One region of the Pseudoalteromonas sp. 5Ae-yellow genome, then DNA from elsewhere that is predicted to be linked to it. Evidence: riboswitches for the same ligand, from Rfam matches in the RefSeq annotation. Region 1 holds a riboswitch; the other holds the start of a gene.
What was found. A riboswitch is a leader RNA that binds a small molecule or an ion and turns the genes downstream of it on or off. The one in region 1 is predicted to bind cyclic di-GMP.
Positions count from the first base shown of each region.

Region 2: linked by a shared signal. The riboswitch ahead of H4J63_RS16370 (calcium-binding protein) and the one ahead of H4J63_RS10030 (hypothetical protein) in region 1 are both predicted to bind cyclic di-GMP.

Region 1 is NZ_JACGWD010000031.1:14,269-21,799, forward strand. It holds gene H4J63_RS10020 (hypothetical protein) at 1-173, opposite strand, end outside; gene H4J63_RS10025 (S9 family peptidase) at 234-2,309, opposite strand; gene H4J63_RS10030 (hypothetical protein) at 2,447-3,010, opposite strand; cyclic di-GMP riboswitch class I at 3,107-3,194, opposite strand; gene H4J63_RS10035 (cytochrome b/b6 domain-containing protein) at 3,283-3,939, opposite strand; gene H4J63_RS10040 (AzlC family ABC transporter permease) at 4,047-4,751, shown strand; gene H4J63_RS10045 (AzlD domain-containing protein) at 4,748-5,047, shown strand; gene H4J63_RS10050 (glutathione peroxidase) at 5,121-5,618, shown strand; gene H4J63_RS10055 (PA3496 family putative envelope integrity protein) at 5,737-5,922, opposite strand; gene H4J63_RS10060 (YggN family protein) at 6,310-7,104, shown strand; gene H4J63_RS10065 (PLP-dependent aminotransferase family protein) at 7,343-7,531, opposite strand, start outside.
Region 2 is NZ_JACGWD010000071.1:10,186-17,716, forward strand. It holds gene H4J63_RS16355 (hypothetical protein) at 1-199, shown strand, start outside; gene H4J63_RS16360 (HlyD family type I secretion periplasmic adaptor subunit) at 255-1,526, opposite strand; gene H4J63_RS20550 (ATP-binding cassette domain-containing protein) at 1,519-3,132, opposite strand; gene H4J63_RS16370 (calcium-binding protein) at 3,193-4,764, opposite strand; cyclic di-GMP riboswitch class I at 4,800-4,891, opposite strand; gene H4J63_RS16375 (hypothetical protein) at 5,203-5,601, shown strand; gene H4J63_RS16380 (O-antigen ligase) at 5,630-6,931, shown strand; gene H4J63_RS16385 (transglutaminase-like cysteine peptidase) at 6,974-7,531, shown strand, end outside.

The DNA of each region.
Region 1 (7,531 bases):
TCTTTTAAATTAACAACCACAAACTTAATCGTATTTTCAGGGTGAGTGCTCAACTCCTGAACAACTCCATTAGTTAACAGCGTAATGCCTTCATTATTAAAGCTCCCTTTCAATTCTAAATACATCTGAGGGGGCTGTGAACAAATTTGAAATTCACCATGTGCACCAAACATATATCGCCTTACATATATCAACTTCTATATATAGGATAATACAATTTTCCGATTTTGCAGTTAATTTAATAAAGCAATAAAAAAGGCCATTTCGAGTGCTTTTTCCTCTAAACTTTTAAAGCGACCTGATGCACCGCCGTGCCCTGCATCCATATCGGTTTTAAATACTAAAATATTACTATCAGTCTTAAGTTCACGCATTTTTGCAACCCACTTCATAGGCTCCCAATACTGCACTTGTGAGTCATGAAGACCGGTAGTAACGAGTATGTTCGGATAGTTTTGGGCGCGAATATTGTCATACGGCGAGTAAGCTTCAATTACATCATAAAACTGAGGCTCATTTGGATTACCCCATTCATCATATTCATTTGTTGTGAGCGGAATACTTTCATCAAGCATCGTGGTTAATACGTCTAAAAATGGTACATGACAGCCAACACCGCAATATAACTCTGGTGCTTGGTTTACAACCGCCCCCATTAATAAACCACCTGCACTGCCGCCTGAGGCAAACACCTTGCTGCTATCACAATAGCCTTGTGCAACAAGCGCTTTTGTCACATCAATAAAGTCACTAAAGCTATTTTTTTTATGCTCTTTTTTACCTTGTTCGTACCACTCGCGACCTAGCATTTCAGAGCCTCGAACATGTGCTATTACATAAACAAAACCACGATCGAGCAAGCTCAGCGATGAACTTGAAAAACTTGGATCAATCGTATAGCCATACGCACCATAGCCGTATTGAAATAACGGATTTGTGCCATCTTTTTTAAAGCTGTCTTTTCGATAAACAACTGATACGGGTACTTTCACTCCGTCCCGAGCAGTTACCATTAATCGCTCAGACTGATAGTCATCGGCATTAAAACTACCGAGTACTTTTTGCTGTTTAAGTAGTGTTTTTTCGCCAGTTGCTAAATCAACATCATATAAAGAACCTGGTGTTGTTAAACTTGAGTAATAAATACGCGTAGTGCGTGTGTCTGGCTCTGGGTTCATTGCTATTGCAGCATAATAACAAGGATCGGCAAACTCAAGTGCCATACGATCCCCTTGCCTATTAACAGCTACAAATCGAGCTTGCCCTTGCTCGCGTTCACTCAATACTAAAAAGTCATTAAATAACTCTACACCTTCAAGCAGTACATTCTCTCTGTGAGCTGTATGCTCAACCCATTGTGTTTTATCAGCAATTGTTTCGTTTGTTGCCGTCATTAATCTAAAGTTTTTAGCTTGCCAGTTAGTCACAATATAAAATGTGTCACCTAGCTTATCTACGTCAAACTCGTGGCCATCTTCACGCGGCATTAATGCTTTAAATTCGCCAGTGGGCTTATTAGCATCAAGCACCCATGTATCGTTGGTCTCTGTCGATGCTAAATCAATAATAATTAAGCTTTCATCGCGGCTTTTACCAAGTCCCATAAAAAAGCTGCTGTCTTGCTCTTCGTAGACCATTACGTCTTGGCTTTGCTCGCTGCCAAGCTCATGCCTAAATACTTGGTATCCTAATAGCGTTTTTAAATCTTTTTTTACATAAAAAACAGTTTTATTGTCGTTAGCCCAAACAACTTGTCCTTCTGTATTTTCAAGCACATCAGGAAGCATTTCACCGGTCGCTAAGCTTTTAAAGCGAACATTATAAATACGACGACCTTCAGTATCTTCAGAGTAAGCCATAAGCTGCTCGCATGGACTTAGTGCGACTTCGCCCAGCTCAAAAAACTCAAATCCTTCAGCTAATACATTAACATCGAGTAAAAGCTCTTTATTATCGGCCTTTATGCTCGTACTTCTATAGTGACGCGAGTATTCATCATCACCACGAACTTCTGAGTGATACCAGTATTTCCCGTCTTTAACGGGTACCGAATTATCATCTTTTACAATGCGTGCTTTTAACTCTTCAAAAAGTGTATTTTGTAGTGGCTTCATAGCAGCTAACTGCTCATCGCAGTACGCATTTTCAGCATGTAAATGCGCAAGTACTTGCTCATCCTGGCGATCGTCATCACGCATCCAATAGTAATTATCGGTACGTATCTTATTATGAGTACTTAATGTATGGGCTTGCTGTTTAGCAATCGGGAAATTAGGTAATAAACTTAAAGAGTAGACAGGACGAGACACAATAAAACCAATTAAAAAAATAATGTGATTTGCAGTTTATCATAAAAATAAAAAAGCCCATCCAATAGTTGGATGGGCTAAAACGGTAAACGCTTCATTACTAAAACCGCTATACCTTTGGGAAGATAATTTAAGCTTTATATTTGCTGCCAAGCCATAGCCCAGCTTTGCCCTACACCGGGTTCGAACATAGACTTATTATCGTCATTCGTGCGGCAAAACTCATTAAATGGCCAAGGCCTGCATTGATATACATGCCCAGTTTTTGGCTGCAATACCTTTGTACCCGCATTATAGTTTTCACAATTTTCAGGGTACACGTAATCATAAGTATCAAGGTTCTTAACAACACGCTCATCGCATTTTGCAATACAATGAAAGTCGACGTGTGCTTTACATATACCACTGCTTTGCAAAGCAAAAATTTCATTATTTCTATAGGCTACAATTAAACCCTGTTCGGTCATTTTACCTGCGCTAACCAGAGGAACATGCACATTAATATGCTCGGCAACTAAACGTGGCCATGCGTGAGGCTCACCTTGCTCAAGCGAGGTGATCTTGTAATCAAATGATAAACTAACCAGCTCTCCTTGCATGTCGTAAAAGGTTACACTCACCACATCACCAATAAATAATTGGGTATGATGATTTAAGCAACCTATTGTTGACCACTTTCCACAGGCCAACGACGTATGCATAAACACGGCAACACCTTAAGAGTTACAAAATCTTATCCATAGACTATGGATACACAAAAAATACACTGAGGGCAAGTGATACATAACAACACGTTATGCAGTAGTCCCGCTACCATAGCTTTTAAAAAGCCTTAGACCGGAAACTTTGCGTCCTAACCTTTCGGCTAGTTTGCCAGCAATGCGGCGATTATAATTCGACCCCGCATAACAATCAAACAAAAGAATGTAACCAAAAACAAAAACCAACCCTTTAAGGTTGGTTTAATGTGTTTTTAACTAAACAAATAAGTTAAAGGCTCTTTCGCCCACGTAAATACCAGCAACACCAATAAAGATATAAATATTAACCACGCAGGCCAAGACGCTTTAGTTACTTTAGCCTCAGAGTCATCCGCTTTTAACTCTTTTGAGCCTGTGATCATCGCCTTAACTAGCGGTTTGCCTTTTATTCTATAAATGATAATAGCCAATACGTGCAAGCCAATAGCATAAAGTAAAATGTCAAAATTCAGCTCATGTAGCCAATTGGCAAAATCAATCGTATCGCTAGACACATATTGAGCAAGCGGCCCGTCAGTTAAAATACCATCACTGCTCATTAAGCCACTTACAAGTTGCGTTATGATCAATATAAAAAATACTATTACCATACAACTGCCAGGTGCTGAATGGCCTAGCGATTCGCTTGGTGTTTTTAGCGCCTTTAAGATAGCACGAGGAGAGTGCAGTAACCCACTTAATCTCGCGGTTTTACTACCAATAACACCCCATATTAAACGTGTTACTATAAGTGCTAAAGTAAAAAAACCAGCGACAAAGTGAAGCTCAATCATGCCCTCTTCAATACTAAAATAAAGCACTGCAATACTTACAACCAAAAACCAATGAAAGCATCTAATAAACCCATCCCACACTTTTAACGTCGTCATTGTGCCTATCCTTAAAAAAACAGTATTATTTAATTTGTTAACTACTTTAACATCATAATATTAAGGTATCCTTATGAGCCATTCTACAAGCCGTGAGAGTAAATATCATGCAACCAGTTAAAAAAGCTATTTTAAAAGGCTTTTTAGATATGCTACCACTGTGTTTAGCCGTTGTTCCTTGGGGTATTTTATGCGGCTCTTTAGCGATTCAAAATGGTTTTAGCGCCTTTGAAACCCAAGCAATGTCGTTATTAGTATTTGCAGGCTCTGCACAGCTTGTTGCGATTGAACTTATGGCGGGCAACACACCATTGCTCACAATTTTATTCACAACATTTATTATTAGCTCTCGGCATTTTTTATACGGGTTAGCCGTGCGTCATAAGGTGATTGATCAACCTATGCGTTGGCGCTTACCAGTAAGTTTTGTTTTAACCGACGAGCTGTTTGCGTTTTCTCATCATCGAAGAGCATATAGAACAAAAACACGCTTAATATACGCATTAAGCGCTGGTTTTAGCTTTTATATTGCATGGAATATTTGGACGTTAATTGGCATTGTAGCGGGCACAATGCTGCCCGACCTAACTAATTTAGGGCTCGACTTTGCAATTGCCGCGACGTTTATCGCGTTGGTTATTCCGGGAATCAAAAATTTGGCCTCACTCGTTACGGTAATTGTAGCTGGTGTTAGCGCAACGCTTTTAAAAAGTACAGGATTTGAGTTGTGGCTTGTTTGCTCAGCGCTGCTGGCAATGGCCGCAGGTTACAGCACAGCAAGGCTAACCGCTAAAAAGGAAGCAACGCTATGATGACAACTATTTTACTCATGGCGTGCATTACATTTTTTACGCGTTATTTATTTTTACACCGCGCTTTACCGTTTAAAGTAGGTCCTAAAATGCAGCAATTTTTAAGCTTTAGCGCACCTGCGGTGCTTACAGCAATTTGGGTGCCTATCGTGTTTTTGAATGAAGATGGCATTAACTTAAACTGGCAAAACCCTTATTTAAGCGCAGCAATAGTCGCCATCATTGTTGCCTATAAAACACATAATATTTATTACACAACACTTGCCGGTATGGGGCTATTTTTAATATTAAATTAGAGCACTCTTTGTACTTTATGAAATACTGTACTCAGGTTAAAATACCGATAACAATAATAAAAAAGACGCCAATATGCACAAATTCCATCAATTAAGCGCAACAAGCTTGCAGGGTCAACCTATTAACTTTAGTGATTTTGAAGGTAGGGTTGTGCTTATTGTTAATACCGCAAGTAAATGTGGATTTACCTACCAATACGAGTCGCTTCAAGCTTTGCATAATAAATATGCTAGCCAAGGTTTAGTTATTTTAGGGTTTCCGTGTAATCAATTTGGTCAGCAAGAACCCGGCGACGCTACACAAATAGAGCAAGGGTGTTTAATTAATTTTGGTGTGAGTTTTTTAATGGCGGCCAAAGTAGATGTAAACGGTAAGCATGCTCACCCAGTCTTTCGTTTTTTAAAATCGGCTTTACCTGGTTTTTTAACACGTAAAATAAAGTGGAATTTTACTAAATTTTTAATTGCTACAGATGGCACGCCAATTAAACGTTATGCACCTTTTACTAAACCAGAAAAGCTAGAACTTACAATTCAAAAAGCTTTGGCACAAACTAAAAATGCGCTTTAAAAAGTAATAAAGAGGCGCAAGGCCTCTTTATTGCCAATACTACTGAAACTTAAACATACGCATAACTGCACATTTAAACTCTCAATATTAATTGGTATTTTATTTATACTAGTGAAATTTAATCGGTGTAATCGCTTAAATCATCTTCGCCTAGATTTTTACGCAAGCGTTTTTGCTCAAGGTAGTCTTCCAACTTCTTTTTAACCTTTTGCTTGTTCTTATCGTGTTGATTACGGCCGAGCATTTCGTACTCGTCTTCAACAAAATCGTCATCTAGCGCATCGTAACTAAATGTCTTACCCACAACCCACTCCATAAAGTGTTTGAGACCAACCAAGGATTTTATTATCGCAATAGTCGGTAAAATTAAAATGTTTAACGTCAAAATGCTGTGCAAATTAACATCAAAATAAAGCCACGTGACTACTGTAAATAGTCTTCATGTCAGTAATGTGAATAAATAGCGCTAAATTTGAATTGAGGAAAGTGAGAGTTTTTTATCGTATCGATAAATAAAATTTATTAATTTTTATTAGTTAGCCAATTTGACTAAAAAATAGTTATTTATTAATTAATTTCATTTACTAAAAAACAAACAAAAACAGTTAAGCATATGTTTTATATTAAAAAATAAAACTGGCATCAAACTTGTTATTAATTAATCGTCATCAACAAAAAGTAGAGAACAAACATGAAAAAATTACTATTAGTTAGCGCATTAATTTGTTCACCAGCCGCTATGGCTCATAACGATAACGATTCTGCAATTTCATTTAGTAATGATGAATGTAACGTCGAATTTAAAAATGATGTGCGCATTAAGCCAAACGAATTGGAAATTTTTACCGCCAACAATAAAACCATGCAGTTTAATACCCATGGTGACTTAACCGTAAATGGCGAACTTGTAGCGCTGAATAGTTCGCAGCGCGACGCGCTAACCAAGTACTCTGATAGCTTACGCACTCAATTACCTGAAGTAGCTAATATAGCGCTTGAGGGTGTTAAAATTGCCGGAGTAGCATTAGAAGAAGTAGGCAATGCATTTAATATTGACGGTCTTGATAATATGTCAGAGCTTATGGATGACATTAAAATCGAAGTAGAAAACACATTTTACCAGCAAGGTACATTTGTGATGGGCCAACAAAGTTTTAATCAATTTGGCGAAAACTTTGAACAACAATTTGAGCAGCAGATAGAAACAGCGGTTGAATCAGCAGTAATGCAATCAATGGGCAGTATTTTAGTAGCTTTAGGTTCTGAGTTACTTGGTTCAGGCGGTGATATGGATGCCTTTGAACAACGTATGGAAAATATGGGTGCACAAATAGAAGAAAAAGTAGAGCTACATGCAAGCGCACTTGAAGAACGTGCCAACTCTTTATGTGGAAACTTTGCTGATATTGCAAAACAAGAAGAGCAATTAGTAATGCAAGTGCCTGAGCTTGAAGGTTACCAGTTATTTAGCTTTAAACAAAATTAGTACAGCAAACGTTATTTAACATCCCTTTGGCAGCACTTAAGTTTACTTAAATGCTGCTTTTTTGTGTTTCGCAAACTTATACCAACCTGCATAAATCTTTGAGCAATTTAACGAATTAAATTGCACTATAACGTCGTTAAAAATTTTTTATTTAGAACAACTCGATACAAAAACTTTTGCCTAGTTCTAGCGTAATTTTCTTAACGTTAAATAGACCCCATATATAAGCAGATTGGTATTACTTTTTAGCTAATAAAGTAAGCTTACCCAATGTAACTATTGCTTGCTCAATTTGCGCGTTCCATTGCACACCATAACTTAATCTTACGCAGCTTTTATATTTATTAGAGGCCGAAAAAACAAGCCCAGGGGTAATACTAATACCAACCTCAAGCGCAAGTAAAAACAATGTTTGGCTATCGTACTC
Region 2 (7,531 bases), on a different contig from region 1:
AGCAAGAAGTAATCAACTTAATAAACAGTTTGAATGGTGGTTATCAAGGCGTGATGATGGTTTTGTGAGTAACGATCGTCACGGTCCAAATCATGGTTGTGTTGGTGGTGGAAATGGGTCTAGGAATAAAGCGAATCATAAAAAGCGTAAAAAGCGTGGCTCAGGTGGTCATGATGATTGCGGAGGGTCGGATAATTAAATTATCGAAGCCAATACATTCTTAAATTTGAAGTGTATTGGCATTATTTTTAAATCTAATCTATTTCTCTAAATGCGTTATAATTAAGTTCTGTTAATGGTGAAAGTAAATAATCCATTGGCGTTCTATCTTCAAGCAAAATCATTACTTCCGCTGGCATACCTGGGTATAAGTCTATATCTGTTCTGTTATTTTCTATTTTAACTTTAACCTTATAAGCCGATATATCTTTTTCTTCGTCATAAATTCTATCTGCAGAAACGTTTTCAACTAAACCATCAATAGGTGCCACGCGGCGCATATTATAAGATGATAGTCTTATTTTTGCTTTCATTCCCTTATGAACTGACTCTATATCTTTAGGATTTAATAAAACTTCTACTAATAAATCATCTGTATCTGGCACAATATCTAATAATACCTGCCTAGGACTAATTACACCCTGAAGTGTATTTACTGATAAATTCACAACGTACCCTGATATAGGGCTAATAATAGTCGTTCTATCTAAAACATCTTTAACCCGCATGTATTCTGAATGTCTAATTCTTAATAGCTCTTGTTGTTTTTCAAAAATTTCACGTAATTGCTTTTGATGTTCAATCTTAATACTTGCAAGTGATAGTTCTGACTCATTAATCGATGCTTTAGCGCGTTGAATTAATCCTATGTATTCGCTTAATCGGCCTCGGATAGATTCTTGGTTACTTTTGGCACTTAAAAATTGCGCTCTAGAAGAGTAGCCTTTTTTTTCAAGCTCTTGATACATAGTAACTTGCTCATCAGCAATTTTTAGTTGCTTTTTATCCGATGCCTGTCTTGCTAAGAGTGTTTGTAACTCTTGCGTACTCTGCTCTTTTATTTCTTCTTGTAACGATATTAAACTATTTTGTTTATGTTTATTTGCATTAAACTGTTCAACTTGGTAATCAATCATTTGTTTAATTTCGATATTATTTTGGTCGAAATCAGTAAATATAAGTGTATCTATTCCTGATAGCTCAGCTTGAATACGCTGAAAAGCCGCTTTAGCATATTGATATTGAGTTTGGGTTTGTTCAAATAAATTTTGAGATTGGTCTTTTGCTAATTTAAATAATATATCGCCTTTATTTATATGTTGACCTTCTTCAATATAAATCGCCTCTATTATTCCACCCTCTAAATGCTGCACACTTTTTTTATGTCCTTTAACTACAACACTCCCTGCTGCCATAGATGCTGAACTTAAAGTAGAAAATACAGACCAAATAAAAAAAGTACCAAAGCCAATAACAAATATAATAAAGCAGGTAATTAACCATTTTTTGCTTGCTAAGTTATCCATTACTAGCCTCTTTCATTTTATTACGAGTAGCAAAAAACTCAGTTGCTTTACCATTAAACTGAATACTACCTTCTTCAAGGTAAATAATGTTTTGTGCTTTGCTTATCAAATTCATTTTTTTCGCTGAGTAAATTGTTATTTTACCTTCCTCTGTTCTTTTTGCTAAAATTTTAGCTAAAGCAAGTTCGGCTCTAGTATCTAAATGGTCATCAATATTATCTGCTATTAATATATGTGGCTTATTAGACAGCGCTTTTATTAATATAATTAATTGAATTTCAGAACTACTAAGCTGAGTCTCAATATTTACAAGCTCAGTATCGTAACCGTTAGTATGTTGCATTATATTTTTATGTAGCCCCAACTCTTGTGCCAACTCCATTGCATATACCTGACTTTCACCCACTGCCATATTAGAAATAATAGTTGTTTTTGTTAAAGGTAAATCTGAGCGATATATCCCTATTATTTTTTGCTTACTTACAGATTCCCAGCTACTTAAAAGGCTTCCTTCAATCCTTATGTCGCCTGAAAAAGGCTGATACTCATCCGCTAATATTTTTAAAAGAGTCGTTTTTCCTGAACCATTAGCACCCAAAATAACGTGGGAAGAAGTAAAGTTTGCACTGAAAGCTTTTATAAATACTTTATTTAAATTGCTATATTTATGAATAACTTTATTTGCAATGAGTGAACCATTAGGGATTGCAGGTTCGGTTTTAATTTCGTTATCTATATTATATGAAGTGACTCTTTTCCATGCTTTGTAACACGTAACCCAGTGCTGTAATTGCAAAACAGATTGCTCAAACGGAGCTAGTGCACGGCCAATAATTAAGCTGGCAGCAATCATGCCGCCAACTGATAACGCTTGGTTCAAAACATAAGAAACACCTACACATGTAACCGCTATTTGCACAAGCAGCCTGCATGTTTTTGATAGACTACTAATATTTAAGGTTTTTATTTTATAGTTTATTTGCGTGCTTGAAGATTGTTGAGTGTATTTTTTCCAAATAGAAACCATTGAAGAAATAAAGCCAGAGGCAACTAAATAATTTTTATTTACTAAAATACTTGTTTGCATATCACTTGCTAACACTTGACTACTTACTCTTTGGCTATATAAATAATTTATCCAGGCAAAAATCATGAGTATAAAAATACTCGATATAGCAATATAGAAAAATGTTGGGTGAATGATTAATAAAACGAATAAGAAAATACTTGTCCAAGGAATGTCGGCAACTGTTGCTAAATGGTTTTGTAAACCAGTTTCTGCTAGTTTTATATCATTAATTAACTTACCATTTTCACTTTTTGTGAAGCCAGTTTCTGCATATAAATTAATTGCTTGCTCACGCCATTCATTTGCTGTTGCATGTAATAGCCTCTGTTTTGCCCATTCTAAGCAGCCGTAAACTAGTACAAGCCATCCAGCGATAATAGTTAGTAAATATAGAGTGTCTAAACTAAAGGAGCTTAATACACGGTCAAATACTTGTAAGGAGTAAATCGGTACAACTAGCATTAATACACTAGTTACAAAACTAAAAAAAAATGTCCACCGGGCACGATTGCGTATATGCTTCTTTAGTGATTTCACACTAATTCCTTTTAAAGTATAGAACAGCAACTTATAGCTGCTGTTCTAAATCAGTAACAATTAAGCTATATACATGCTCTCTTGGCCCATAAAATCTTGCGAGCCTATGCCACCAATATCCATATCTGAATCAATTATTACATCTTGGATAACTGTAACGAAATTTCCGCCCTCAGTTTCATAGGTTGTTGACTGTAATTGAGTCGATTCGTCTAAGCCAAGAAGTGCTATTAACTCTGCCTCATAATTGCCATCTAATTCTTGAGTCAATGAAGCAATTCCAACGCTGTCACTAAACGTAAGAGTATCAATACCAATAGCAAAAAACATATCATCGTAAGTACCTTCAGTATCAGCCGCGATTTGGTCAAGCGATACATTAATATTGTGTACTTGCTGTTGTAAGTCGCTACCTATAACAATAGCTTCGAGGCCTGAGTAATTTAGGCTCGCAAGGTTAATATTTACTTCATTATCGCCATTAACATCCTCAAACGAAACAATATCAAAACCACTGCCTCCATTTACAAGAGAGTCTGTTTCATCGGCAAATATATGGTCATTACCTAACCCACCATAAAGCTTGTCGTTACCTGCTCCGCCAATCAAAATATCGTCACCATCAAGGCCATTAAGAAAGTCGTTACTTTCCATACCATTTAGTATGTTATCACCTCTAGAACCCGTAATAGAATCGTTGTGGATACTACCTATGACGTTTTCAATACTCCCTAATTTATCGTGATCTAGAGTATTAGTATTAATACCGTCTCTTATTTCACTCCAATTATATTCAGAATTTAGTTTAGTACTCCATACCCATCCAACATTACCACCCGCAACAAGATTTACATTTACACCAAAACCATCTTCTGTTTCACCTTCGTAACTTGCTGTATCGTAACCAAGACCACCACCTAACCAATCATTCCCGCCAGCGCCACCATGTAAAATATTATCTTGGTTATCACCATTAATAGAATCATCATATTTAGAACCAATTGCATTCTCTATAGAAATTAAATCGTCATGTGCTAGTGTATTGTTATTAATACCATCTAACATATCGCTCCAACTCATAGAGTCTTTTATCGCAGTGGTAGTAGCAAAGCTTTGGTCCAACCGAATGTAAACCCCTGCCCCATCTAAAGTCTCACCATCAAAACTAGCGGTATCATTACCTTCACCACCATCAATACGTTCATTCCATTCAAAACCACCGATCAGAATGTCATCGCCTTTATCACCTCTCAACTTATCAACGCCTAAGCCACCAATCAGCACATCATTACCTGCTAAGCCATGGATATAATCCGCGCCAGCACCACCATCTAAGTAATTATCTGCTGTGGAGCCAACGATTACATCATTTCCCCCAGTGCCTATTACTGCTGTAATACCCACCATTGAATAGCTTTGAATTGACTCATCAGCTACGCCATCTAATAGTGAAGACCACGAATGTAATTGTTGATCAGCAGAACTCACTGCCCAACCTTGGTCGAGTCTTACGTAAGCACCAGACATACCAGCATTCTCACCGATAAAATCGTAAGTGTTGTAAGTTGAAAGATCTAAGTTAAATTGGCCGAGAAGACCTGTTTGGATTATTTCTAAATTTGAAGTGTTCATTTTGTGCCTCACATTTATAATTATAAATAATAATGTTCAGCAACCCGGCTATCATCCTGATACTAATTCCTTGAGGAGACCCGTGGCTTTCCGTCCTTGATTCGCATCAAGTTTGGCTTTCTTAAACTAAAGATTGAAAATATACAAATCTTTTATGTGAATGAAGACTACACATTGAAGAGCACGGCGTATATTTTGTGAAATATTAACGCTTAGAAATAAACAAAACAAGTTAAAATCCACATAAACTTTAACACCCTGTTAAATAAGGCTAATGATTAATGCCTTAGACATAAGCATTAAATCATGCCAATCTTCCTTGAGCGGTTAAAAATAAAAAAGATGCAAATTATTTTATTAAATATATACTTTGATTAATGAATAAATTGATACTAGCTTGTTTATAATAAGTTTGAATTAACATAAGGATGTAAATAAATGAAAAAGGTAAGTTTTTTAATCATAATTCTCGCTTTTCCTCTAATGGTATCAGCGCAACAAGACTCAGATGAGAAAGCTAATATTGCTTCAGAACAACTTTCAGAGTGTTTAGCCCTAGCCGATACTGTAAAAAAAGATTGTTTGAGTACATTATTTGCCAATCTATCCCTTACTGAAAGTCAACAAGAGTCATTTTTTGCTTTTGCTAAAGCTAATGGCATGTCAGAAGATGATTTAATTGTTTTAGCAAGTTCTAACCCTAATTTAAATTTAGAACTTATTAGCTCTGGTACTGCTGCAGGTGGTACAGGTTTAATCTCTGGAGTAGGTACTCCTTTAACAGGATCTACTGGTTCTGGCGGCGGTGGCGGCGGAACAACAGCTTCAAGTAACTAATTTTAGTCTTCTATAAGGAACCCATTTTATGGGTTTTCTTTTTATGCTTAATAAATTTATTTTTTATAGCCTTTGTAGTTTAATTATATGGCTTCCTATTCCTTTAGGTAGTAATAGACCGTGGGCTTGGGCAATTTCGGAACTTATTGTTTTTGCATTATTTTTTTTACATTGTATATTCAATATATATAAAAACAATGGCTTTTTCCCTCCTCTACGTACTTGGCCAATTTTTACTTTAATTGGTACCTTATTACTTACTTTACTAATCCAGATTATTTTTTCTTATTCAACAGATCCTATACAAACAAAAATAGTGCTATTAAAAACAGCTAGTTTTTTTATGTTTGCTTGGCTAATTTGTGTATACACCATAGATAAAAAAAGAATAACGACCATTATCTATGCCTTAATTATTGCAGGGTTATTTCAAGCAATTTATGCTACATTTTTAAATTTATCACCTCCCTCCTACACTCCTATTTTTGGTTTCCAGTACTCACAAAGAGCTAGTGGCTCTTTTGTATACCATAACCATTTAGCTAATTACCTTGCTATTATTTTGTCAATTGGGATTGGTTTTATAATTAGTGAGCTAGATATTAAAAGAAATTCTAATAGTAAGTTAACTCATTATTTCAGAGGTTTTATAAAAGCGCTTTTATCCAAGAAATTAGTTATACGGTTGTGTCTTATAATTATTGTTGTCGCATTACTTCTAACTCGCTCAAGAATGGGGAATATTGCATTTTTAGTATCTCTCGCCTCAGTAAGCTTATTTGCTCTTAAATTTTATAAATCAAAGCCATGGTCTTTAAAATATCTTATTATTAGTTTTTTTGTACTTGATACTATTATTGTGGGTAGTCTTTTTGGTGCCGATAAATTACAAGAAAGATTAGCTGAAACTAGCTTTATTGAAGAAACAAGAGATGAAGTTATCCAAGATTCAATTCCATTAGTTAAGCAATACTACTTATCTGGATCTGGAGGAGGCTCTTATTACGGACTGTTTCCTACCAAACAATCAATACCTTACTCCGGCTTTTACGATCATGCGCATAACGAGTATGTGCAATTTGCAATTGAGTTTGGTGTTTTAAGCTGCTTTTTAAGCTTTTTTTCATTACTTTATATTTTATACATTTGCTTTAAGAATATGACTCAACAAACATCACCTTTATACCAAGGAGTCAGTTTTGGAGTGGCTACTGCGATTACATTTATGATTCTCCATATTATTGTAGATTTCCCACTGCAGGCAACAGCTAATGCAATGACTTTTATTGTTATAATATGTTTAGGTCTACTTAGTAGTAAAAAAAGATAGGCAAAAAATTGAATTTTAAAGATTTTTAGGTAATAAAAGCATTTGAAAAAAACAATAATATTTATCTGTATATGTGTTTTTTCCTTATTTGTTTTTTCTCAAAAAATAGAGGATAAACTTAATAATAAAAAATTATTACAGTTAATTGAAAATAAATACAATAAAAATGGTGTCAATCGTTATGGCAGTTGGTTAAAGCTATTAGAAAATAGTCAATCTGCTAGCGAATGGTCACAATTAAATACTGTAAATATGTTTTTTAACGAAGAGATTAAATATTATGAGGATATCGATTTTTGGAACAAAAAAGATTATTGGGCGTCCCCCATTGAAACTATAGGCCGTGGAGGTGGCGATTGCGAGGATTATGCTATTGCTAAATATTTTTCCCTTCTTGCCTTGGGCTTTCCTGAAGATAAGCTTAGGTTAATGTATGTACGTCAGCTAACTGTTGACGTACCCCATATGGTATTAATTTATTTAGAAAATAATGATTCACCTCCACTTATACTTGATAACTATGAACATAAGATTTTACCCGCGACAAAACGTCCAGACCTAAAACCGATATACAGCTTTAATGGTCATGGCCTCTGGCTT